One region of the Methylorubrum sp. SL192 genome, then DNA from elsewhere that is predicted to be linked to it. Evidence: predicted binding sites of a transcription regulator. Region 1 holds the regulator's gene; each other region holds the start of a gene.
What was found. Region 1 encodes LexA, which represses DNA repair genes until DNA is damaged. Its sites were predicted from a motif close to TGTTCNNNNTGTGTTCNG; they were not measured.

Region 1 (5,578 bases):
CTCTTCGTAAGCGGGCTGGCCTTCGAGGTTGTATTCTACGCCGATCTCAATGAAGTCCTGGCGTATCGGATTGTCGAGCTTGATCGACTTCCAGATACGGCTGGTGATTTGCTCATAGGTATGAGCGTCCGTCTTGGTCCGCCGAAAACGCGAGAAGTTGCCAACGAGAATGATCGGCAGGCCGTAATCGTCATTGAAACGCAGGAGCGCGCGCACCGCCTCCAGGTCGAAGTTCTGATACTCGTCAACGAGCAGATAGTTGCCGGTCTCCGCCCGCTCACGTGCGCAGGCTTCTGCCGCTACTTCGAGGTCATGCCCGTTCTTGTGGCTGTGCCACCAGCCGCACTCTTCCATGAAGGCGCGGTGCATTCCCTTCGTGGTGCGGAAGCGCGGCTTGAAGTCGAGCAGGATCGCGCGCGGGTCAGCCTCGGCGATGTGGCGGATCGACGTGGACTTGCCGTTGCCGGGGCGGCCGACGACGAGGGAGACCGCGTTCCGCTCGACCGAAAACTGCACCGCCTCCTGGACCTGTTCGTGGATCGAAGTCGCGATGAAGCGGCGCTTCCGGTTCGTCAGGAAGTCGTTCATGAGGCACCTCCGGTTGCGGCGCTGTTGGCCTGGATCTTGGCGAGCGTCGCCCGGCGCTTCTCACGGCGGGCGGTCGCAGCAGCTTCTTCGCGCTCTTGGACGAGGCGTTGCTTGCGGGCGCGATCGGTCTCGGCATCCGGCGAGAAGCCGGCGTTGAGCGCGATGTCCTCGGCCTCGGCTGAGCCGGTCAGCCGCGCGATCGGCGCGGGCTGGGCCGGCGCGGGCAGCAGCTGACGAGCGAGCTTCTGCCGCTCGGTCAGCCGGTCGATATCCGGCGCGCTTCGGTCGAGGGCGGCGACGCCGCGTCCATGAGCCCGCGAGCGGGCGTCCGCCTCGCGAGCGCCGGCCGGGTCGAGGATGCCGTAGGCGGTGTCACGCTCCACGTAGGTGAAGATGCGGCCGGCTTCGTCGCGGACTGGCAGGCGCACCCAATCCTCGTATTTCGGGACGAGCAGGGTAACGGTATCACCCTGGTACTCTTGCAGCTCCCGCGAGGTCCAAAGCCCCTTGTGGCGCACGCACCCTTGCGTGACCTGCCGAACCTCCTCTGTGGAGAAGGCGACGCGGAGTGCATCGGGGTTGACGGCGGTTCCGCGCCAGCCGCCCTCGATGGCGGTCCGAAGCGCGTCGTTCGGCGAGATGCCGGCGAGCGCGCGGCCGACCTGCGGCATGGCATTGTACATCGCCACCTGGGCATCGAGCAGCGCGACGAGCTGTGCGACGGTGCCGGGGAACGGATCGGGCTCCCTGCCGTGGTTCTGGGTCCGCTTGCGCATCCGGTCGCCGCCGATCCAGCCGGGGATGGCGGAGAAATGCTTGCGCTCCAGCACGCCGAAGATGTTCTCGATCGGCTTGGCCTGCGCGTTGTACGGCATCGCCTTGACGATGTTGGACCGTCGCTCTGCCCAGGGCGCGAGGTCGCCGACGATCCGCCGGCCCTGCGCATCGAGAAGCTTCAAGGCGTCGTTGATGAACTCGGCCCAGTTGTACTCCGAGCCATTGTCCAGATAGAGCGCCCTCGGCGCGCCCCAGGCGGCGACAGCCGCCGCGAAGCTGCGGATGACGTGGGTGTTGCGAACGCCACCCTGACCCTTCTCCAAGGCGATCCAGGTGACGTGAAGCCCGTTGGTGGCGAGGTCGAGCCAAGCGATGCCGCGCAGGGTTGCGGTGCTGCCATCCGCGCGCTGGTAGAGGATATCGACCGGGTGCACGTCGCCGACCCAAATGTCGTTGGGGGCAAGGCCGGCGCGGCTGCGCTGGATGCGCGGCTTGGCGTGCTCGTAAGTCGAGCGATCGTTCTTGAAGGTGCCCACCCCCTTGAAGTCGCGTTCGGCCTGGATGAGGTTGTAGGGGACGGCGCAGATCGCGGTGAGCGTCGCGTCGTCGGCCTCGAAGCCGGCGGCGCGGGTCAGCTCGCGGAGCTTGAGCGCAGCCAACGGCTCGATGAAGGATAGGCTCTCGTTCGCCTTGCGGAGCCCTCGAACGTACTGGCGCAGCTCGTGCCCGATGCGGTGCTTGGCGGCCTCGTCCAGGGCTACAGCGCGGTCCCATTTGCGGGTGACGATGACAGCCGCTTCGCCATGGCCCTTGCGCTTCTGCCGAACCAAGCCGGCGAAGCCGCCGCGCTCCTCGAAGCGGGTGATCCACTCCTGCAAGGTGCGCTCACCAACGCGCTCGCGGCGGCCCTTCGGGGAGACATGTTCCCGGCCGGCGATGTCCCGCACGATCTGCGTGCGCTCGGCCGAGCGCTTCGGGGCGGCCAAGGCGGGCTGGATCAGAGCGTAGCGCCACTGGCACACGGCCAGGGTGGCGTCATCTAGTTTCAAGGGCGCTTCAACAGGGCCTGAAAGCTCGCGCCAGCGCTGTTGAAGGTCGAGAGGGAGGCTGTCGGCGCGCACGCGGAATTGCTCGCCACTAAGTCCGCCGCGACCATGCCGAGCGACGACGACAAGCTGCTTGCCGCGCCACCGATATTCCGGATCACGAAGAGAACGCGCGAGCGGGGCTCGCGCCTTACGCTCCGAAATGCCAGCCGTAGCTGCCAGATCGACGCTCGACAGCCAATCCAACATGTCAGGCGGCCGAGCCAAGAACGTCTCTCAGGATCTGCGCGCGGACAGCGACGGCCTTGCGGCCGAGTGATTGCCCCTTGAGCGCCCGATAGGCGAGCTGCCGATTTATTCCCTGTTCCGACAACCAAGCGTTCAGCGACGTCCCTTTCGAGGTGAGGGCGCCACGCACAAGATTGTACTCCCGCTCATAGGCGGCGAGGCTGTCGTGAAGGACAACGTTCATGTTAAGCTCGCACAACATGTCATTACATGACGTATGACATCTTGTGAAATGTGATGCAACATGGCAGATGGCGTTGGCGACGAAATCGACAGCCTCAAGCGAGAAGCAGGGGTGGAGTTGGACCGGGAGTTGGCGGATCAGCTTGGGATAGATCCATCAACCATCGCTGGCTGGCGACGTCGCGGCGCCGTGCCCGAACGATACAAACTGCGAGTGTTCAGCAAGGCTGCCCGAAGCGCAGGACGCGATTTGCCGACATCCGGATTAATAGGCCTGCGTGAGGCTTATATATTCGCGCTCATAAGGCTCGTAGTTCTTGAATACCCCGACGCCGGTTACGGCGCGCCGAATTACGAAGCAATATATTTCGGATTTAGGCTCGGAGGTTTACATGCATATTTGAAGCGACGCTTTGGCCTGGAAAGTGATCCCGATAAACTTTTCGCCATCTATAATGAGGTACGGACAGAAATTGCCGATGCCGACATTCCGGTCTGGATTGAGACGCTGCGCGCCTACTGATTGCTCCACTTGCGTCCTCGTCGACGATTGGGCCTTCGGAAATCTCGCGCACTCTTACCCCGCGGGGTCCGCAATAGGGTCCGCAATCACACGCAGGCTGGAAAGTGGGTCCGCAAAAAACGCATCAGCGGCAATGCGTTATCGATAATCGGCGGCGAGCGGCAGGCGCGAACAGTCGTTGCGATTGGACACCCCTCAAAAGGCATTTAAGTCGTTGTTAGTAATGCGTTTCTCCAAAACTACCCGCTGATTATCGATTATGGGCCGCCGCCGATTTTCGAAAACGCGCCCACCACTGTCGCTTCCGGAGGGATGCTTGCGGAACAGGAGAGGAACGTCTAGGCTGTTCGTGCTTTGTTTTCAACGATTCTGCGGCGCCCCCGGCCCGCGGTCGACAGCAGGTGCCGCATGCTGACCCGCAAGCAACTCGAACTGCTCCAGTTCATCCAGCAGAGGATGCAGGAGAGCGGTGTGCCGCCGTCCTTCGACGAAATGAAGGACGCGCTCGACCTGAAATCCAAATCCGGCATCCACCGCCTGATCATGGCGCTGGAAGAGCGCGGGTTTCTCCGCCGTCTGCCGAACCGGGCGCGGGCGATCGAGATCCTGCGCATGCCCGACATGCCGGCGGCCAAGCCCGCATCGTCCGAGCCGCGGCGCTTCACGCCGAGCGTGGTCGAGGGCGGTCTTTCGGCCAAGCCCGCCGCGCCGAAGCCTCCCATGCTTCAGGCCCATGACGGCAAGGGCCAATCGGTGATGGTGCCGGTGATGGGCCGGATCGCTGCCGGTGTGCCGATCTCGGCGATCGAGAGCCAGAGCCACTCGATTTCGATGTCCCCCGACTTCCTGTCGGGCGGAGAGCATTACGCGCTGGAAGTGCGCGGCGATTCGATGATCGAGGCCGGCATTCTCGATGGCGACCTCGTGGTGATCCACAAACAGGAGACCGCCAACAATGGCGACATCATCGTCGCGCTGATCGACGACGAGGAGGCGACCCTCAAGCGCCTGCGCCGCCGCGGCTCGTCGATCGCGCTGGAAGCCGCCAACCCGGCCTACGAGACCCGCGTGCTCGGGCCCGATCGGGTGCGCATCCAGGGCAAGCTCGTCAGCCTCGTGCGCCGTTACTGAGGATTTTCGGGGAGCGGCGGGTCTGATGGATCCGCCGCACTTGGATCGTTGGGAGATTGGGGGCCCGCCTCGGTTGCCGGTGTCGCCGCGCTGGCAGGCCGGGGCTGCCAGGGCTTCGGCTGACCGGCCCCGCGGGCAGTGGTGATTTCAGGTCCTGCCGTTCCGAGGCGGATCGCCGTGGCGCCCCGCACCGCTAGGAACGTCCGGTCGGCGATCAGCGGCGCGGCGCAGCCCGGCGGAGCACGCAGTCGGGTGATGAGAATGTCGGCCCGCGCGCAATCCTCCGCGAAAGCGCGTTTGTCCATGACGAGAGCGACGGCGCGCCCGTCCACGGCCGTGAGGGTGCAGCCGATCCGGTCGCAGCGCGGCCCGGCGGCACCGGTCGCGGCTTCCGGACGGCGGCCGTCGCCATCGGCCTTCAACCATTGTTCGAGCACGAAGCCGGGCGGGCGCCCGAGCACCACGAGGCGCCCGTCCTTGCCGCGAACCGCGGCGCCGGCCCCGTCCCGATCGATGTAGATGTCGTAGCGGATTGGGCTCGCGGCGAGGGCAACACCGAGCCCCGCCGGCACGAGGGCGAGGAGACGCAGCCGCGACACAGGAAGTGTCGCCAGCAGCAGGGCGGCGGCGAGCAGCATCAGGGCGCCCGTTCCGAACGCGGGCAGCACGACGTTGGCTTGCCCGAACCCGGCGATCCAGGCGGAGATGTCGAGCATGCCGCGCACCGCAAGCCCCATCAGCCACCAGACCGGTCGGTCGAGGGCAAAGGGGTAGGCCAGCATCCCGAGCACCGCCGCGGGCATCACCGCGAGCGACACGAGCGGCAGGGTCAGCGCGTTGCCGACAAGGCCGAAGGGCTGCACGGTCTGAAAGTGGTAGGTCGCGAATGGCGCGGTGGCGAGTTGCGCCACCAGCGTCGTGGCCAGCGTTCCGACCACCGCCTTCGCCACCCAGAACGCGGACCGCGCAATCCGGGACGAACTGTCGGTTCGGAAAACCCGCCCGTCGATGAGCGGCGCACAGGCGATGAGGCCGGCAACCG
Region 2 (5,578 bases), 1.8 Mb from region 1:
CTCTATCTCGAGAAGCTGCGCATCACCCACGCCATCCTCACCGTGATCTCGATCCTCGGCTTGCTCTACTGGTCGATCAAGATGTGGGAAGCCGGTCAGGCCACCACCGGTCAGGTCGTCCTCGTCTGCACGCTGGGCATCCGCATCCTCGCCGCTACCCGCGACCTCGCCGTCGCGCTGGTGGATGCGACCCAGCACACCGCCCGCCTGTCGGAGGCGCTGCACACGCTGCTGCAGCCGCACGAACTGGTCGATCATCCGGAAGCGGAGAAGCTCATCGGCCAGACCGGCGCCGAGATGCATTTCGACCACGTCGCCTTCAGCTATCCCGACGGGCGCACCGTCTTCTCCGATTTCGACCTGCTGATTCCGGCCGGTCAGACGGTGGGGCTGGTCGGCAAGTCGGGCGGCGGCAAGTCGACCCTGTTCTCGCTGATTCAGCGCTTCTACGAGGTGCAGGGCGGGCGCATCCTCATCAACGGACAGGACATCAACCGCGTCACGCAGGATAGCTTGCGCGAGGCGATCACGGTGGTGCCGCAGGACGTGTCGATGTTCCATCGCTCTCTACGCGAGAACATTCGCTACGGCCGGCCCGACGCGACCGACGAGGAGGTCTGGAAGGCGGCGGAAGCGGCCCACTGCACCGACTTCATCCAGTCGCTGCCGGAAGGCTTCGACACCATTGTCGGCGACCGCGGCGTGAAGCTCTCCGGCGGCCAGCGCCAGCGCATCGCCATCGCCCGCGCCATCCTAAAGGATTCGCCGATCCTGCTGCTCGACGAGGCGACCTCGGCGCTCGATGCCGAGTCCGAGGAGGCGATCCGCGCCGCGCTCGCCAACCTGATGAAGGGCCGCACGGTGATCGCCATCGCGCACCGCCTCTCGACGCTGAAGGACTTCGACCGGATCGTCGTACTGGAGGGCGGGCGCATCGTGCAGGACGGCTCGCCGGAGAAGCTGACCCATCTCGACGGCTTCTACCGCGAGTTGATGAAGAAGGAATCGATGTCGATGTCGCTCGCCGCGGCCTGACATTCGAGCGGCTGCATCTCTGCCCATCGGCTGGGAGGGGTGCAAAAATCGGCCCTTGGATCGACATGGGTGTCATGAGGCCGGGCGGGTCCCTCACCGCCCGGCCTTCTTTTTGACGCCGATACGAAGCGGGAGCGTGCCGTGGCCGAACAGCAATTCGCCAGCGACAACTATGCCGGGATCTGCCCGGAGGCCCTCACCGCGATGCAGGCGGCCAATGCCGGCCACGCCCCCGCCTACGGCGCCGATACCTGGACGCAGGCCGCGGCCGACGGCTTCCGGCGGTTGTTCGAGACCGATTGCGAGGTGTTCTTCGTCTTCAACGGCACCGCCGCCAACTCGCTGGCGCTGGCTTCGCTCTGCCAATCCTATCACAGCGTGATCTGTGCGGATTCGGCGCATATCGAGACCGACGAATGCGGCGCGCCGGAATTCTTCTCCAACGGCTCGAAGCTGCTGACCGCCGCGACCGATGACGGGAAGCTCACGCCCGAGATCGTGCGGACGATCGCCGGCAAGCGCAGCGACATCCACTTCCCGAAACCGCGGGCGGTGACGCTGACCCAGGCGACGGAGACGGGGCGGGTCTACAGCCTTGACGAGATCGCGGCCATCTCGGCCGTTTGCCGCGCATCGGGCCTGCGCCTGCACATGGACGGCGCGCGCTTTGCCAATGCCTGCGCCTCGCTCGACGCGTTCCCGGCCGAGCTGACCTGGAAGGCCGGCGTCGACGTGCTCTGCTTCGGCGGCACCAAGAACGGCATGGCGGTGGGCGAGGCGGTGATCTTCTTCGACCGAAAACTCGCGGAGGATTTCGACTATCGCTGCAAGCAGGCGGGCCAGCTCGCCTCGAAGATGCGCTACCTCTCGGCGCCCTGGGTCGGCATGCTGGAGAACGGGGCGTGGCTCGACAACGCCCGCCACGCCAATGAATGTGCCCGACGGCTGGTACGGGGGATCGCCGACGTACCGGGCATCTCGCTCGCGGCACCGGTAGAGGCCAACGGCGTGTTCCTGAACTTGCCGGCACCGGTCCAAGAGGGGCTGCGCGCCCGCGGCTGGCAGTTCTACGGCTTCATCGGCGGGGCGTCCCGCTTCATGTTCGCCTGGGATTCAGAGCCGGCGCGGGTTGATGCGCTGGCGCAGGACATCCGCCTCTGCGCCCTGCCCGCGGCGGCGTGACCGCGGCGGCGTGACCGCGGCTTCGTTCGCGGCAGGATCAGACGAGATAGGTGATGGTGGCTGCCAGAGCCGTCGCCACGGTGGCGATGGCGAAACCCGATGACGAGAGCAGCATCGCGGAACGGGACGCGGTCGGCTCGGGCTCGTCGGCATAGCCGAAGGCCTGGCCCGCGGCCTGTTCCAGGCGCATGAGGGAGAGGTGACGCGCTTGAGCGGCAGCGGGGGTCATCGGCGTGGCTCCCTTACGGTCAAGCTGACCGTGCTGAGTTAACGTCCGGAAACCATCTTCTGTTCCCATCGCCATCCTGGGCCGCGCCGCCTTAACGTTCCGCTGCCTTGTTTCAGCCGCAGGATTGCCGCCCACCACAGGCTTCGTGAGGCCGTCTTAACCATCCGCCCGCATCACTGTGATGACAACGCGCCGGGCTTGGCAGGATCGTCGGGCTTCGAACGCGGCCGGCCGTCGTGGTACTGCGACCGGCGGAAGCGGACAGGAGACTTTTTGTTTCCTGTTTGTTCCGCTACAGTGAGGGTATGAAGAGCCATGCAGCCCGTCTCCGACCCGATTCGAGGAGCCGTCGCGTGAGCGATCCGGCACGCGACCTGTTCGGGCCTGGTGCCAAGCCTCCCCCCGCGGAGGCCGAGCGCCGCCGCCGCCTCACCCCCGTGGCACCGTCTCCGGCGCCCGCGCCAGAAACGGCGGAGGCGGGTTATGACGCCTCGACGATCGAGGTGCTGGAGGGGCTGGAGCCGGTGCGGCGCCGGCCGGGCATGTATATCGGCGGCACCGACGAGCGGGCGCTGCACCACCTCTTCGCCGAGGTGATCGACAACTCCATGGACGAAGCGGTCGCGGGCCACGCGAGCTTCATCGAGGTGGAGCTGGAAGAATCGGGCTCTCTCGTCGTCACCGATAACGGCCGCGGCATCCCGGTCGATCCGCATCCGAAATTTCCGGGCAAATCCGCGCTCGAGGTCATCATGACCACGCTGCACGCGGGCGGTAAGTTCGACTCGAAGGTCTACGAGACCTCCGGCGGCCTGCACGGCGTCGGCATCTCCGTCGTCAACGCGCTCTCGGACGTGCTCGAGGTCGAGGTCGCGCGCAATCAGACCCTCTACCGGCAGTGCTTTTCCCGCGGTCATGCGCAGGGAAGCCTGGAGACGATCGGGCGGGTGCAGAACCGGCGCGGCACGCGGGTGCGCTTCCATCCCGACGCGCAGATCTTCGGCTCGCTGCGGTTCGACCCGCGTCGCCTGTTCAAGATGGCCCGTTCCAAGGCCTACCTGTTCGGCGGCGTCGAGATCCGCTGGCGCTGCGCCCCGGCCCTGCTCGAAGGGCTGGAGGATGTGCCGGCCGAAGCCGTGCACCGCTTCCCCGGCGGGCTCTCGGACTATCTCGCCCGCGACATAGAGGGGAAGGAGCTCGTCCTCGATTCCATCTTCTCGGGGAAGATCACCAAGCCCGGCTCGCACGGCTCGCTCGAATGGGCGGTCGCCTGGACGGTGGCCGATGACGGCGTCTCGCACTCGTACTGCAACACGATTCCGACGCCGGAGGGCGGCACCCACGAGGCGGGCCTGCGCGTCGCCCTGCTGCGGGCGCTCCGCGAGCATGCCGAGCGCGTGAACCAAGCCAAGCGCATGACGGCGGTGACCACCGACGACGTGATGGCGACCTGCGCCTCGATGCTCTCGGTCTTCATCCGCGAGCCGGAATTCCAGGGCCAGACCAAGGACAAGCTCGCGACGGTGGAGGCCTCCCGCATCGTCGAGACGGCGATTCGCGATGCCTTCGACCACTGGCTCGCGGCCTCGCCCGCCCAGGCCAACAAGCTGCTCGACTGGGTGATCGACCGGGCGGAGGAGCGCCTGCGCCGCCGCCAGGAAAAGGAGGTCGCCCGCAAGAGCGCCACCCGCAAGCTGCGCCTGCCCGGCAAGCTCGCCGATTGCTCGGCCGCCGGCACGGTGGGCTCCGAGATCTTCATCGTCGAGGGCGACTCGGCCGGCGGCTCCGCCAAGCAGGCCCGCGACCGCGCCACACAGGCGGTGCTGCCGTTGCGGGGAAAGATCCTGAACGTGGCCTCGGCGAGCCGCGACAAGCTCGGCGCCAACCAGCTCATCTCGGATCTGACGCTGGCGCTCGGCTGCGGCACCGGCGCGAACTTCCGCGAGGCGGACCTTCGCTACGACCGGGTCATCATCATGACCGACGCGGATGTGGACGGCGCCCACATCGCCTCGCTCCTCATCACCTTCTTCTACCGGCAGATGCCCAAGCTCATCGACAAGGGGCATCTCTACCTCGCGATCCCGCCGCTCTACCGGATCAGCCAGGGCGCGAAATCGGCCTATGCCCGCGACGATGCGGACAAGGAGCGGATCATCAAGACCGTGTTCAAGAACGGCAAGGTCGAGATCGGCCGCTTCAAGGGCCTCGGCGAGATGATGCCGGCGCAGTTGAAGGAGACGACGATGGACCCGAAGAAGCGCACGCTGCTGCGCGTCGCGATCCTCGACGAGGCGCGGGAATCGACGGGTGATACGGTCGAGCGCCTGATGGGCAACAAGCCCGAGGCGCGCTTCGCCTTCATCACCGAGCGGGCATCGTTCGCGGATGGGACGGAGCTGGATATCTGATCCGCTCCGCTTTTCCCTCGACGGAAGCCGTCTGGGGCAATGAATCGCCGTCGTGCCGAGTCGTGTCGCTGATGCTCGCGCCGCAGCGATCCGTCAGGCCGGCTCGGCCATCGCTCTCTCCGTGATCTCCACGATCCGCCCTTCCGCCAAATGCAGCACCCGGTCGGCGGCGTCGAAGTAGCGATCGTCGTGGCTGATAACGATGAGGGTTCGGCCACCGCTTCGCAGGTCCGGCAGAAGCGCCTCGTAGAAGCGGCGCCGGAAGGTCGGATCCTGTTCCGCTGCCCACTCGTCCAGCACGAGGACCGGGCGTCCTTCGAGGGCGGCCTGGACCAGGGCGAGGCGCTTGCGCTGGCCGGTCGAGAGGTCGGTGGTGGAGAAGCGTCCCTCGCTGATGCCGACCTTGTGGGCCAGATCGAGCCGTTCCAGCAGGGGCCGGGCGGCCTCGGAGTCGGCGCCATCGGCGGGGATCAGTTCGTCGAACAGGTGGTAGTCGAAGAAGATCGCCGAGAAGTGCTGGCGGTAGGCGTCGCGCGTCTGCGCCGTCACCGGCACGCCGTCGAGCAGGATCTCTCCCGTTTGCGGCGGGTACAGACCGAGCAGCAGCTTGATCAGCGTCGTTTTGCCCGAGCCGTTCTCGCCGACGATGAACAGGATCTCGCCCGCCCGGATCGTCAGGTCGAGCGGGCCGAGCGTGAAGGGGGCCTTGTCGCCGGCCGCC
Region 3 (5,578 bases), 2.7 Mb from region 1:
CGCCTCGGCGCCGCGGGCGAGGCCCTCGGCGATGTCGGCAAGCACCGCGTGCAGGCGCGGCGCGATTTGCCGCTCACGCGGATCGAGGTAGCGGTTGCGCGAGGAGAGGGCGAGGCCGTCCGCCTCGCGCAGGGTCGGAACGCCCTCGATCGTCACGGCCAGGTCGAGGTCGCGGATGACCGAGCGGATCACCTGCAACTGCTGAAAGTCCTTCTCGCCGAACAGGGCGATGTCGGGCCGCACCTGAAGGATGAGCTTGGTCACGACGGTGGCGACACCGGAGAAATGGCCGGGCCGGACCGTGCCGCACAGGCCCTCCGCCGCGGGGCCGGGCTCGATGCGGGTGGAGAAGCCCGTCGGGTACATGGTCTCGACGGAGGGGAGCCAGGCTGCGTCGGCGCCGGCCTGGGCGAGCAGGGCGAGATCGGCTTCGGTGTCCCGCGGATAGCGCGAAAAGTCCTCGTTCGGGCCGAACTGGGTCGGGTTCACGAAGATGCTGACGATGGCCCGCCGGCCGATCGCCTTGGCATGCGCCACCAGGGCGAGATGGCCCGCATGCAGCGCACCCATGGTCGGCACCAGCACGATCCGGTCGCCTCCCTTCCGCCACGCATCGACCTGCGCACGCAGAGCCTCAAGGGTATCGAAGCGGAGGGTCGTGTCGGACATCGGGCGGCTCGGTGCAGTGAAACGCGCCGCAGAGGTAAGCGCCCCCGCCGCCGGATGCCAGCGGGGCGGACCCGCATCACGGGCAATAGCGCAAGGGCCGGTCGAACGGATCGTCGTAGCCGGGTCCGGGGCGGAAGCCGTAATAGCTCGGCTTACCCAGCCCGTATTCCGAGCCGACATAGCTCGGGTCGTACGGCGCGTTGGTCGGCACCGGCACGATGCGTGGGGCGCAGCCGACAAGACGACGGGGCAGGGCGCGGGGCGGCCGGTCACCCTCGGCATCCCCGTCGCCTCGTGGGAAGAAGCGCGGGGCCGATGGCGCCCCCACGGGCGGACCGGGCTCGAACACCGGCAGGTCGGCCGCGAAGACGGGGCTGCCGAGGAGGCCGGAAAAGGCGAGGAGAGCGCCGCGCACCCGCTGCCGACCGGCCGTCATCGCATCACTCTCCCGCTCCGTCGCACGATGCCTTGCAGCTTATGGTGAACGGATCGTTATCGCGCGGCGCCCTCACGTCCGCGGATAGACGATGACGGAGAGATAGGTCATCGGCGTCTTGATGAGCTTGGCCGGGCCGTGCAGGCCGTTCGAGTCGAACATCAGCGCGTCGCCGGGCGCCAAGTGATAGTCCTGGCCCGAGTGGTGATAGATCACCTCGCCGGTGAGCATGTAGATGAATTCCGTCCCGACATGGCGGAAGCTCGTATAGGCCTCGGCCTCGTCCTGCAGGGTGATGAGATAGGGCTCCACCACGACATCGCCGCGGATGCCGGCGCCGAGCAACTCGTAGAGATGCCCGACCTTGGTGCCGCGCCGCTCGATCGGTACGCCCTGGCCGCGCTTCACGTAACTGCAATCACGGGTCTCCTCGAAGGCGGCGAAAAGGGCGGTGATCGGCACGTTGAGGGCCGAGGCGATCGCGTTGATCGAAGCGAGCGAGGGTGAGATCGCTCCGTTCTCGATCTTGGAGATCATGCCCGGCGAGATGCCGGCCGCGCTGCCGAGGTCGGCCACCGACAGGTCGCGCTCCCGCCGCAGCAGGCGGACCTGATGGCCGAGCGCCTTTTCCAGGGGGCGCTCCTCCGCGACCGGCGCGTTCGACGCTGTGTTCAGCATGGATCCCTGGCTTCTCCTTCCGCCGTCCCGGCGCGAAACGATTATGGTGCAGGATTTCGAAGCCGCCACCGGGAACGGCCGTTACGAGAGCGCAAGTGCTCGGCCGTGCCAGCTTTTCCACCGGTGGACATCGTCGGGAGATGGCGGAGCCGAAGTCACTGTTCCGGCCCGTGTTAGCCTCCGATGCCGAGATTCCGAGCGATATCTGGCTCGAAGAAGCGCGTTCCGCATCGATGCCAGCTGTCACGGCTTTCCGTATCCGTCGCCCCGATCCGAAGCGACGTCACGCCACTGGCAGACAAGGCGTAACCCGATACCAAAAAAGGGCCGGCGCTGTCCGCGCCGACCCTTCACAAAACCGTCCTTGATCAGAAACCTAGAACGGGATGTCGTCGTCGAGGTCGTAGTTCGGCTTGGCGCCGCCGCCCGAGGAGTGCCGGCGATCGCCGCCGCCACCACCGCCACCGGAGCGGCTCGAGCCGTAATCGTCGCGCCCGCCACGGTCGCCGCCGCGATCACCACTCCGGTCGCCGCCGCGGCTGATCTGGCCGCCGCCGTCGTCCTCGCCCGCGAAGTCGCCGCCGCCACCGCCGCCACGGCCGTCGAGAATCGTCATCTCGCCGCGGAAGCGCTGGAGCACCACTTCGGTGGTGTACTTCTCCGCGCCCGATTGGTCGGTCCACTTGCGGGTCTGAAGCTGGCCCTCGATGTAGACCTTCGAGCCCTTGCGCAGATACTGCTCCGCCACCTTGGCGAGGTTGTCGTTGTAGATCACGACCGAGTGCCACTCGGTCTTTTCCTTGCGCTCGCCCGACGCCTTGTCCTTCCAGGACTCCGACGTCGCGATGCGCAGGTTCACCACGGGGTCGCCCGAGGACAGACGCCGGGTCTCGGGATCGCGCCCGAGATTGCCGACCAGAATCACCTTGTTGACGCTGCCCGCCATCTCATCTCTCCATCCGGTCCGATCTCACAGGGCATTGTAGGTCACGCCCGCGATGGCCGCGACTCTTGAGCGTGCCGCCTCGTCTCGGCAAGCCGTCGTCGGCCTTTGTGCACGCTAACCACCGAGTGCCGTGGCCAGTGTCAATGTTCTATCTCTGTTCTCGTTGCCCGACAAGCGGCTTTCCGGCGCGGTAGCCTAGGGAACCGAGACCGTCCGCGCAGGCGGGCGCCGGCCTCAGGCGACCTTCACGACGAGCTTGCCGAAATTGGCGCCCCGCAGCATCCCGGCGAAGGCAGCCGGCGCGTTTTCCAGGCCCTCGACCACGTCCTCGCGCGCCTTGACCCGCCCGGCACGCAGCCAGCCGCCGACGTCGCTGATGAAATCGCCGTGCATCGCGGCAAAATCCCAGACGATGAAGCCGCGCAGCGTCAGCCGCTTGGTGAGGATGGCGCGCATCAGCACCGGCGAGCGGTCGGGCCCGGCGGGCAGTTCGCTCAGATTGTAGCCCGCGACGAGGCCGCAGACCGGCACCCGCGCGAAATCGTTGAGGAGCGGCAGCACCGCGTCGAACACCGCCCCTCCGACATTCTCGAAATACACGTCGATTCCGTCGGGGCAGGCGCGGGCCAGCGCGTCGGGGAAGTCGGCGGCGCGGTGGTCGACGGCCGCGTCGAAGCCGAGGGTCTCGGTCAGGTAGGCGCATTTTTCCGCGCCCCCGGCGATGCCGACGGCCCGCGCGCCCTTGATACGGGCAATCTGGCCGACGAGGGAGCCGACCGGCCCCGCGGCCGCGGCCACCACCACGGTTTCCTTCGGCTGCGGCCGGCCGATCTCCAGAAGCCCGGTATAGGCGGTCATGCCGGGCATGCCGAGGATTCCGAGGAACTGGCTCGGCGGCCCGTCGGCGGGGTCGATGCGCTGCAGATTCTTGCCGTCCGAGACGGCGAATTCCTGCCAGCCGGCATTGGCCAGCACGAGATCGCCCTCGGCGAAGGCCGGATTCTCGGAGACGACCACCTCGCTGACCGTCTGGCCGACCATGGTCTCGCCGATCTCGACCGGCTTGGCATAGGATTTCGCCGCACTCATCCGCCCGCGCATATAGGGGTCGAGGGAGAGCCAGCGGGTCCGAAGCAGCACCTCGCCCTGTTGCGGCGTGGGCGTGCGCCCCTCTTCCAGGCGAAAATGTTCGGGCTTCGGCTCGCCGTGTGGGCGCGCGGCCAGCACGATCCGACGGTTGACGACTGCCATGGAGCCCTCCGGGGTTCGTTCGGGTGGAACCGGGCAGATGGGTCGCGCGCTGGTTCCGGCAATGCATGGCGGTACAACTGTGGAGGTTCGCGATGGCGTGGAAGACGGCGGCTATGACCGCGGCGATGTTGGCAGTGGCTGGGTCCGCCGGAGCGGCCGAGGGCGATCCGCTCTCGGGCTATCGCTGGAAATCGCGGGTGCTGGTGCTGGCCGCGCCGGATGGCGATGATGCGCAGCTGAAGGCGCAGCGGCAGGCGATGGCATCGGGGCGGACGGGCGCGTCCGCGCGCGATCTCGTCACGGTCGAGGCGGTGGGGAAGGGGGCGGAGGCCTCCGCCCTGCGTCGGCATCTCGGCCTCCCGGACAACGCTTTCCGGGCTGTGCTCGTCGGCAAGGACGGCGGCGCCAAGCTGACCTCGGAGGAGCCGATTCCGCCGCAGCGCCTGTTTTCCACCATCGACGCCATGCCGATGCGGCAGGACGAGGCGAAGCAGCGCTGACCCGCACAAGAAAAAGGGGCCGCGAGCGGCCCCTTCCTTGTCGTCGATGCGATCAGTAGCAGCGCTCGACCAGGACGCGGCGGTAGCCGTAGGGCGTCCAGGCCAGGCGCGGGACGGTGTAGCAGCCGCCACCGGCGAAATACGGGTCGTAGCCGACCGTCGTGTAGCCGTAGGGTCCGCCCCAGCCGCCGTAACCACCATAGCCGCCGTAGAGGCCGCCCGCGGCGAGGCCGAGACCCAGCCCGAGACCGACGCCACCCAGGCCGATGCCGCGCCGGTAGCCCCAGCCGCCGCCCCGCCATCCGCCATATCCGCCGCGCCAGCCGCCGAAGCCGGCACCGCGATAGAACCCGCCCCGGCCGGCGAATCCGCCGCCGAAACGCGGGCCGCCAAACCCACCACCGCGGAAACCGCCGCCGGCGAAGCCGCCACGGAAGCCACCGCCGCCGAACCCACCACCGCGGAAGCCGCCGCCACCGAACCCGCCGCCACCGAACCCGCCGCCGCGGAAGCCACCGCCACCGAAGCCCGGACGGGCATCAGCGGTGGCCGGGATCATCATCAGCGCGCTTGCCATCACCGCCGATGCCAGAACAACCCGTTTCATCAGATCGTCTCCACCCGAGAGAGAAAAGTGCTCCCCCTGTTGGCTTTGAACGTGTGACGGGAAAAATCGGTCCCTGCGACCTCTGGTCCCAAACGTCCTGTGATGCTGCTGCGGACGACGCTGCCCGTCGTGCGGGCGGCTTGAATGCTGCCATGCTTTCGCGCGAGGAGGGCGGATACGGCCATGCCTGCCCCGCAGGGGCCGCCCCTTCAGGAACCGCCCGCCCGTGATGCGCCGACTTGCCGTTCCCGCTCTCGCCGCTGCCCTGGTCTCCGGCTTCGTTCTCGGGCCGCTCGCACCCGTACCCGTCCAGGCGCAGCCGGCGCCTGCCGCCAAGGGGCCGTGCCAGGCGGTCGAGTTCGAGGGGCAGCCCTACACGGTCTGCACCGTCGATCTGCGGCGCGAGCGCGTGCGGCTGTTCTGGCTCGGAACCGACGGCTTGCCCTACGGCTCGCTGTCGAGTCTCGCCGATCGGCAGGGCCCGCGCCTCA
Region 4 (5,578 bases), 140 kb from region 1:
CCGCAGTCGCGGTGGCGACCCGCAATGGATCATCGCGGGTCGGTGTCACGCCTCGCCGAGCCCGTGCAGCCACCAGCGCCCGTTCGCCTGCATCGGGCCGTCGCGGAACAGCCAGAAGCGCTCGCCCGCTTCCGTCTCGACCCGGTAATAGTCGCGGGTGAGTTCCGCTTCCGTGTCCGCCACCCACCATTCGCCGAGGATCCGCTCCGGCCCGTCGGCCCGGGCGATCAGGTGGCGGGTGTTGCGCCAGACGAAGAACAGCGGCGGCGCATCGGGGATCTCGGCCATCGCCATGACCGGCTCCGGCGGCGCCAGAAGGCGAGCCGGGCGCGGCAGGTCCGTGGGCCACAGCGCGCCGAGGGGGGCGGCCAGCGCCGACACGCGGCGCACCGCCCGCTCGGGCAGGTCGCTCTCCACGGGTGCCAGCCGGTAGACGCGGGCGGCGCCGAGGCGCACCAGCAGGGTATCGACCAGGGCGGCGAGATCCGGCGCCTGCGGGCCGGCGGCGAGATGGGAATTCTGGCGCTCGGCCAGGGGCTCGACCCGCGAGGCGGAGAGCACCGCTTCCTCGATGCCGAAGCCGGGATCGATCAGAGAGAGGCGCTCAGTGAGCAACCGGGCGAGGTGGGTGGCGTCGCGGCTCGGCCCCGCCGTGCCGATTCGGATCGCCTGATCGAGGCGATCGACGCGGACGAAGACGAGGTCGAGCCGGCGCGCCCCGAGGCCGCGCCGCTCCAGTTCCGGCACGAGCTGGGCGCAGAGGTCGGCGACGACCCGTTCCAGGCTCTCGCGCGCGCCGACCGGCTCGGCGAAGCGCAGGGCCACGCGCGGGGTCTCGGGTGCGGCGAGCGCCGTCAGCGGCTCCGGCGCGTGCCCAAGCGCCCGGTCGAGCCGGAACAGGATCTCGGCACCGAAGCGCAGCCGCAAGGCCGCCCGCGGCTTGTCGCTGAGTTGGCCGATGCGGGCGAGGCCGACATCCTGCAGCGCCCGCACGGCCTCGGCGCCGAGCCGCAACGCCGCCACCGGGAGGGGGGCCAGCACCGGCGCCGCGTCGCCCGGCGGCACGATGCCCCCTTCGCCGAAGCGGGCCAGCCCCCAGGCGCAGCCCGGCGTGTCGGCGAGCGCGAGCCGCGCCGTGATGCCCGTCCGCTCCAGGCGGGCGGAGAGATCGGCGAGCAGGGGCGCCTCGCCGCCATGGAGATGGGCGGCGCCGGTGATGTCGATCACCAGCCCGTCGGGCGGGTCGAGGGCGACGATCGGCGCGTAGCGCTGGCACCACAGGCCGAGCCGCGCCAGGGCCGCCGCATCCGCCTCGGGATCGGCGGGCACGAGGTGCAGGCCCGGCACCAGCGCCCCGGCATGGGCCGCGCTCATGCCCGGTCGCAGGCCGAGGCGGCGGGCGGCGGCGTCGACGCCGGCCAGAAGGCGCCGGGCACCGTCCTGCGCCACGGTGGCAAGGGGCTCATCCGGCGGCGCGGTGCTGGACCCGCTCCGGCGCAGCCGGTCGGTCGGCCAGGACGGCAGGTACAGCGAGACGACCCTGCGCATCGCAAGCCTCCACGATCCAAGCCCCCGGCGCCCCACCGCGGCAGCGCTGCAAGTCGAGCCGCCAGCGCGGCCGGCCCATTCGACGGTTCGTTCCTTCCGAAGGGGCGGGCGCCACCCGCCAGCGGGTTCGCGCGGCGCTGGGCTCCGGCTCGACGGCCTCCCCCGCGCAGAGGCGGTGCACGACGAGCGCGGTGACGCCCGAGCCCTCCGCCGCGAGCTGGAGCCGGCGGGAGGGGGTGAGCGTCATGCGGGTCAGTTCGCCGACGACGCCGGCCAGCCCCCGATGGCGCAGACCCTCCTCCATGGCGGGCAGCACCTCGGCATCCCGCCACGTCTCGCAATAGACCACCCGGTCGGGATGCAGCCCGACCCGGGCGAGCGCGGGGGCGAACAGATCGCGGCTGTGCAGGCACCACAGCACCGGACCGTCGAGCCGAGCGAGGATGCCGCCGGCAAACAGCACGGCGGTAGCGGCGTAGCGCCCGCGCGGGCCGCCCTCATGGATCTGGTGGAGCGCCCCGAGGGCCAGACCGCCACCGGGCAGAGCCGCGTCGAGCCCCGTCACCCCGAAGGGCAGGGCGCGCGAATCCGCCGGTTCGCTGCCGGCCCCGGTACGGTCCGTCAGGCGGCGAAGCGCATCCAGCGTCGGCACGTCGGGGGATCGGGGAGGGGGCATGGGTGCGGGTTCAGGGGCTCGGGAGGGTGTCGCTCAGAACAAACAGTGAACGCACCTGAGCCGTAACCCGTCAACCGCCCTCGCGTTGCCATCCCTGTTGAAAATGCGGATTTTATTCCGACCGCACACTTGACCCTGGACCAGGGGAGGCGGCGACGCATCAAGCCCTGCACGCAAAGCGGGTGCGACGGCTTATCTCACGCAAAAGCGCATGCCGACCCGACTTGAGCGCAACAAATCCAGGCGCTGTTGCCCATGAACGACAGACGTTTGCCCCCACCGTTCTATCGTATTGTCTGCCGGGGACTTTGCCGGAGGTTATCGTATGGGATGCGCAATCTGCGTTTTTCCCGCGAGCCCTCTAGATTAATCAGGGTCATGAGTGACCAGTCATGAGTGACGCACGACCCACAGGCCGCCGGCCCGTCATTCTCGTCGTCGAGGATGAACCCGATGAGCGCTACCTCGCGGCCGAGTTGCTGGAGGAGAAGGGCTTCGAGGTCATCGAGGCCGAGACGGCCGAGCGTGCGCTTGACATCCTGCACCAGCGGGGCGACGGGATCGACGTCGTGTTCTCGGACGTGCGCACGCCGGGCACGATCGGCGGCTTCGAACTCGCGCGGATCATCGGCGTGACGTGGCCGCGCATCCGCCTGCTGCTGACCTCGGGCGACGCGGGCGACCAGCCGAGCGACCTACGCGTCACCGCGACCTTCATGCCCAAGCCCTGGCGGGCCCCGGAAATCCTGACCTGGCTCGAAGAGGCCGCGGGGCTCAGGGAGCCGCCGGAAGGCTGAGCCTCGGCCGGCTTCATCGCGACATCAGAAGCCCCCTCTCCCCGCAGGCGAGGAGAGGGGAAAAACAGCCTTACGCCGCCGCGACGGTCGCCTTCACGATCCGGTCCGGATCGCGCACGGGCTCGCCGCGCTTGATCGTGTCGACCACTTCCATGCCCTCGATCACCTTGCCCCACACCGTGTACTGGCGGTCGAGGAAGCGTGCGTCGGAAAAGCAGATGAAGAACTGCGAATTCGCCGAATGCGGGAAGTTGGTGCGCGCCATCGAGCAGGTGCCGCGCACATGCGGCTCGGCGTTGAACTCGGCGTTGAGGTCGGGCAGCTCCGAGCCGCCCGAGCCGGTGCCGGTCGGGTCGCCGGTCTGGGCCATGAAGCCGTCGATGACGCGGTGGAACGGCACGCCGTCGTAGAAGCCCTGGGTCGTCAGCGTCTTGATCCGCTCGACGTGGTTGGGGGCGAGGTCGGCGCGCAGCGCGATGACGACGCGGCCCTTGGTGGTCTCCAGGACGATGGTCTCGTTCGTCTCTGCCATGAGTTAAATTCCCTGTCCTCTGGGTCCGTCGTAGATGAAGCGCAGCGCCAGGGGGCGCCCCGCGATGGCTCCGCCGAGAGCCGGAGTGACCCGGACCGGCGTGCAGCGGGCGATCGCGTCGCGCGTCGCCCGAATCAGGATGTCTCGGGCCCTCGTATCGCCCGGCGTGTTCGCAAACGGCGTCTTGGCGAAGGTGATCTGCGGCATGCCGATCACCGAGCCGTCCCGGCGCAGGGAGAGACGCGCCGTGATCTCCACGCGCTCGAACCGGCTGAGCCCTTCGGGCGCCTTCCAGCAGGCGGCAAGCGCCGGGTAGAGCGCCTTCAGGGTATCGGCCGGGGCCGCCGCCGTGTCACCGGCGGGCAGCGGCACATGCTGCGTACCCCGCAAGGTTTGGGGCAGGGTGCGCCAGGGTTCAATGCCGTCGAACGCATCGGCCCCGCCCGCCATGATCGGGGCGAGGCAGGCCGCGAGGATGCAGACCCCGCGGCGCGATGGCCGGCGGGCCGCTATTGGCCGCCTCCGGCGAGCGTCATCTTCACGATCTTGTCGGGGTTCTGCACGGAGCCGTTATCGGCCTTGGAGCCCTTCTTGATCTTGTCGACCACGTCCATGCCCGAGGTGACGACGCCGACGACGGTGTAGTTGTTGTTCAGGAAGTCCGCGTCGCCGAGGCAGATGAAGAACTGCGAGTTGGCCGAGTTCGGGCTGCCCGAGCGGGCCATGCCGACCGTGCCGCGCTTGAACGGCGCGGAGGAGAACTCGGCGGGAATGTTGGGCAGGGTGGAGCCGCCGGTGCCGTTGCCCTTGGGATCGCCGGTCTGGGCCATGAAGCCGTCGATGACGCGGTGGAACTTCAGGCCGTCGTAGAAGCCCTGGCCGATCAGCGTCTTGAGCTGCTTGACGTGCTTGGGCGCGATTTCCGGGCGCAGCTCGATCGTGACCCGCCCGTCCTTGGTCTCGAGAAGCACGGTGTTCTCGCCGGCCCGCGCCGGGGCGGCGAGGAGCATGGCGGAGAGGGCGAGTCCGAGGACGGCGTGGCGGCGATTCATGCGGTCTAAAGCTCCGTGGTGGGGATCAGGATCGGGTGGAATCAGGATTTAGCGAAGCGGGCGGCAAGCCGCGCGGCGACGACCGACGGCACGAAGGGAGAGACGTCGCCGCCCATGGCCGCGATCTGGCGCACCAGGGTCGCGGTGATCGGGCGCACGCCGGTGGAAGCGGGCAGGAACACGGTCTGGACCTCGGGTGCCATCGCGCCGTTCATGCCAGCGAGCTGCATCTCGTAATCGAGGTCGGTGCCGTCACGCAGCCCCCGGATGAACAGGCGCGCCCCGCAGCGCCGGGCGGCCGTCACGGCGAGGTCGTCGAAAGTGACGACGTCGAGGCTCGCGCCCTCGGCCGCGGCGAGCGGTTCGCAGGTCTCGCGCAGCAGGGCGGCGCGCTCCTCGGCCGTGAACAGCGGCGCCTTGCCCGGATGCACGCCGATGGCCAGCACCAGCCGCGGCACGAGGCGGCAGGCCTGTCGCACCACGTCGAGATGGCCGTTGGTGACCGGATCGAAGGAACCGGCGTAGAGCGCTGTACGGGTCGTCACGGGAACGGGCCTAGAGCATTTTCCCCGCAAACGGAACCGCCGCCAACAGAAACGGGCGCCCCGGAGGGCGCCCGCGCGAACGCGATGGGGTCGGGATCGAAGGCCCCGGCGGAAACGGAACGCTCCGCCGGCCTCCCCGGCCTTCAGTACGTGCCGAACCCGAAGTTCAGGCCGACGCGAGCCAGAGCGCCCTCGGTGCGGGATTCGATGTTGTAGCCGACGCCGGGGCCGCCCGTGCTGCGGATCAGCACCGTGCGGCTGCCGAGGTCGTAGCGCAGGTACTCGGCCTTGACCGTCATCTGCAGGGACCCCGTGAGATCCAGGAAGGAATTGGCCGGGATCGCGTACTCGATGCCGCCGCCATAGGCGTAGCCGGTCTCGAGCCCGGAACGGGCACCGGCATAGGTCACCGGCGTCCCCGTGCGGAA

Region 2: the regulator LexA is predicted to act here: its motif matches at 2,721-2,738, upstream of parE (DNA topoisomerase IV subunit B).
Region 3: the regulator LexA is predicted to act here: its motif matches at 2,874-2,891, upstream of ssb (single-stranded DNA-binding protein).
Region 4: the regulator LexA is predicted to act here: its motif matches at 2,259-2,276, upstream of OVA30_RS19420 (ImuA family protein).

Annotation. Positions count from the first base shown of each region.
Region 1 is NZ_JAPPQV010000003.1:4,145,406-4,150,983, reverse strand. Features, by position in the region: gene OVA30_RS20000 (AAA family ATPase) at 1-588, opposite strand, end outside; gene OVA30_RS19995 (helix-turn-helix domain-containing protein) at 585-2,414, opposite strand; gene OVA30_RS19990 (hypothetical protein) at 2,662-2,883, opposite strand; gene OVA30_RS19985 (helix-turn-helix domain-containing protein) at 2,944-3,405, shown strand; gene lexA (transcriptional repressor LexA) at 3,814-4,536, shown strand; gene OVA30_RS19975 (ComEC/Rec2 family competence protein) at 4,530-5,578, opposite strand, start outside.
Region 2 is NZ_JAPPQV010000003.1:2,339,366-2,344,943, reverse strand. Features, by position in the region: gene OVA30_RS11805 (ABC transporter ATP-binding protein) at 1-1,035, shown strand, start outside; gene OVA30_RS11800 (threonine aldolase family protein) at 1,177-2,217, shown strand; gene OVA30_RS11795 (hypothetical protein) at 2,255-2,446, opposite strand; gene parE (DNA topoisomerase IV subunit B) at 2,800-4,857, shown strand; gene OVA30_RS11785 (cyclic peptide export ABC transporter) at 4,951-5,578, opposite strand, start outside.
Region 3 is NZ_JAPPQV010000003.1:1,442,327-1,447,904, forward strand. Features, by position in the region: gene panC (pantoate--beta-alanine ligase) at 1-669, opposite strand, end outside; gene OVA30_RS07485 (hypothetical protein) at 746-1,105, opposite strand; gene OVA30_RS07490 (helix-turn-helix domain-containing protein) at 1,178-1,783, opposite strand; gene ssb (single-stranded DNA-binding protein) at 2,160-2,729, opposite strand; gene OVA30_RS07500 (NADP-dependent oxidoreductase) at 2,964-3,980, opposite strand; gene OVA30_RS07505 (DUF4174 domain-containing protein) at 4,073-4,480, shown strand; gene OVA30_RS07510 (hypothetical protein) at 4,533-5,087, opposite strand; gene OVA30_RS07515 (phosphodiester glycosidase family protein) at 5,317-5,578, shown strand, end outside.
Region 4 is NZ_JAPPQV010000003.1:4,008,871-4,014,448, reverse strand. Features, by position in the region: gene OVA30_RS19425 (DUF6504 family protein) at 46-1,548, opposite strand; gene OVA30_RS19420 (ImuA family protein) at 1,463-2,224, opposite strand; gene OVA30_RS19415 (response regulator) at 2,617-3,021, shown strand; gene OVA30_RS19410 (peptidylprolyl isomerase) at 3,092-3,553, opposite strand; gene OVA30_RS19405 (hypothetical protein) at 3,557-4,003, opposite strand; gene OVA30_RS19400 (peptidylprolyl isomerase) at 4,063-4,605, opposite strand; gene coaD (pantetheine-phosphate adenylyltransferase) at 4,647-5,150, opposite strand; gene OVA30_RS19390 (outer membrane protein) at 5,294-5,578, opposite strand, start outside.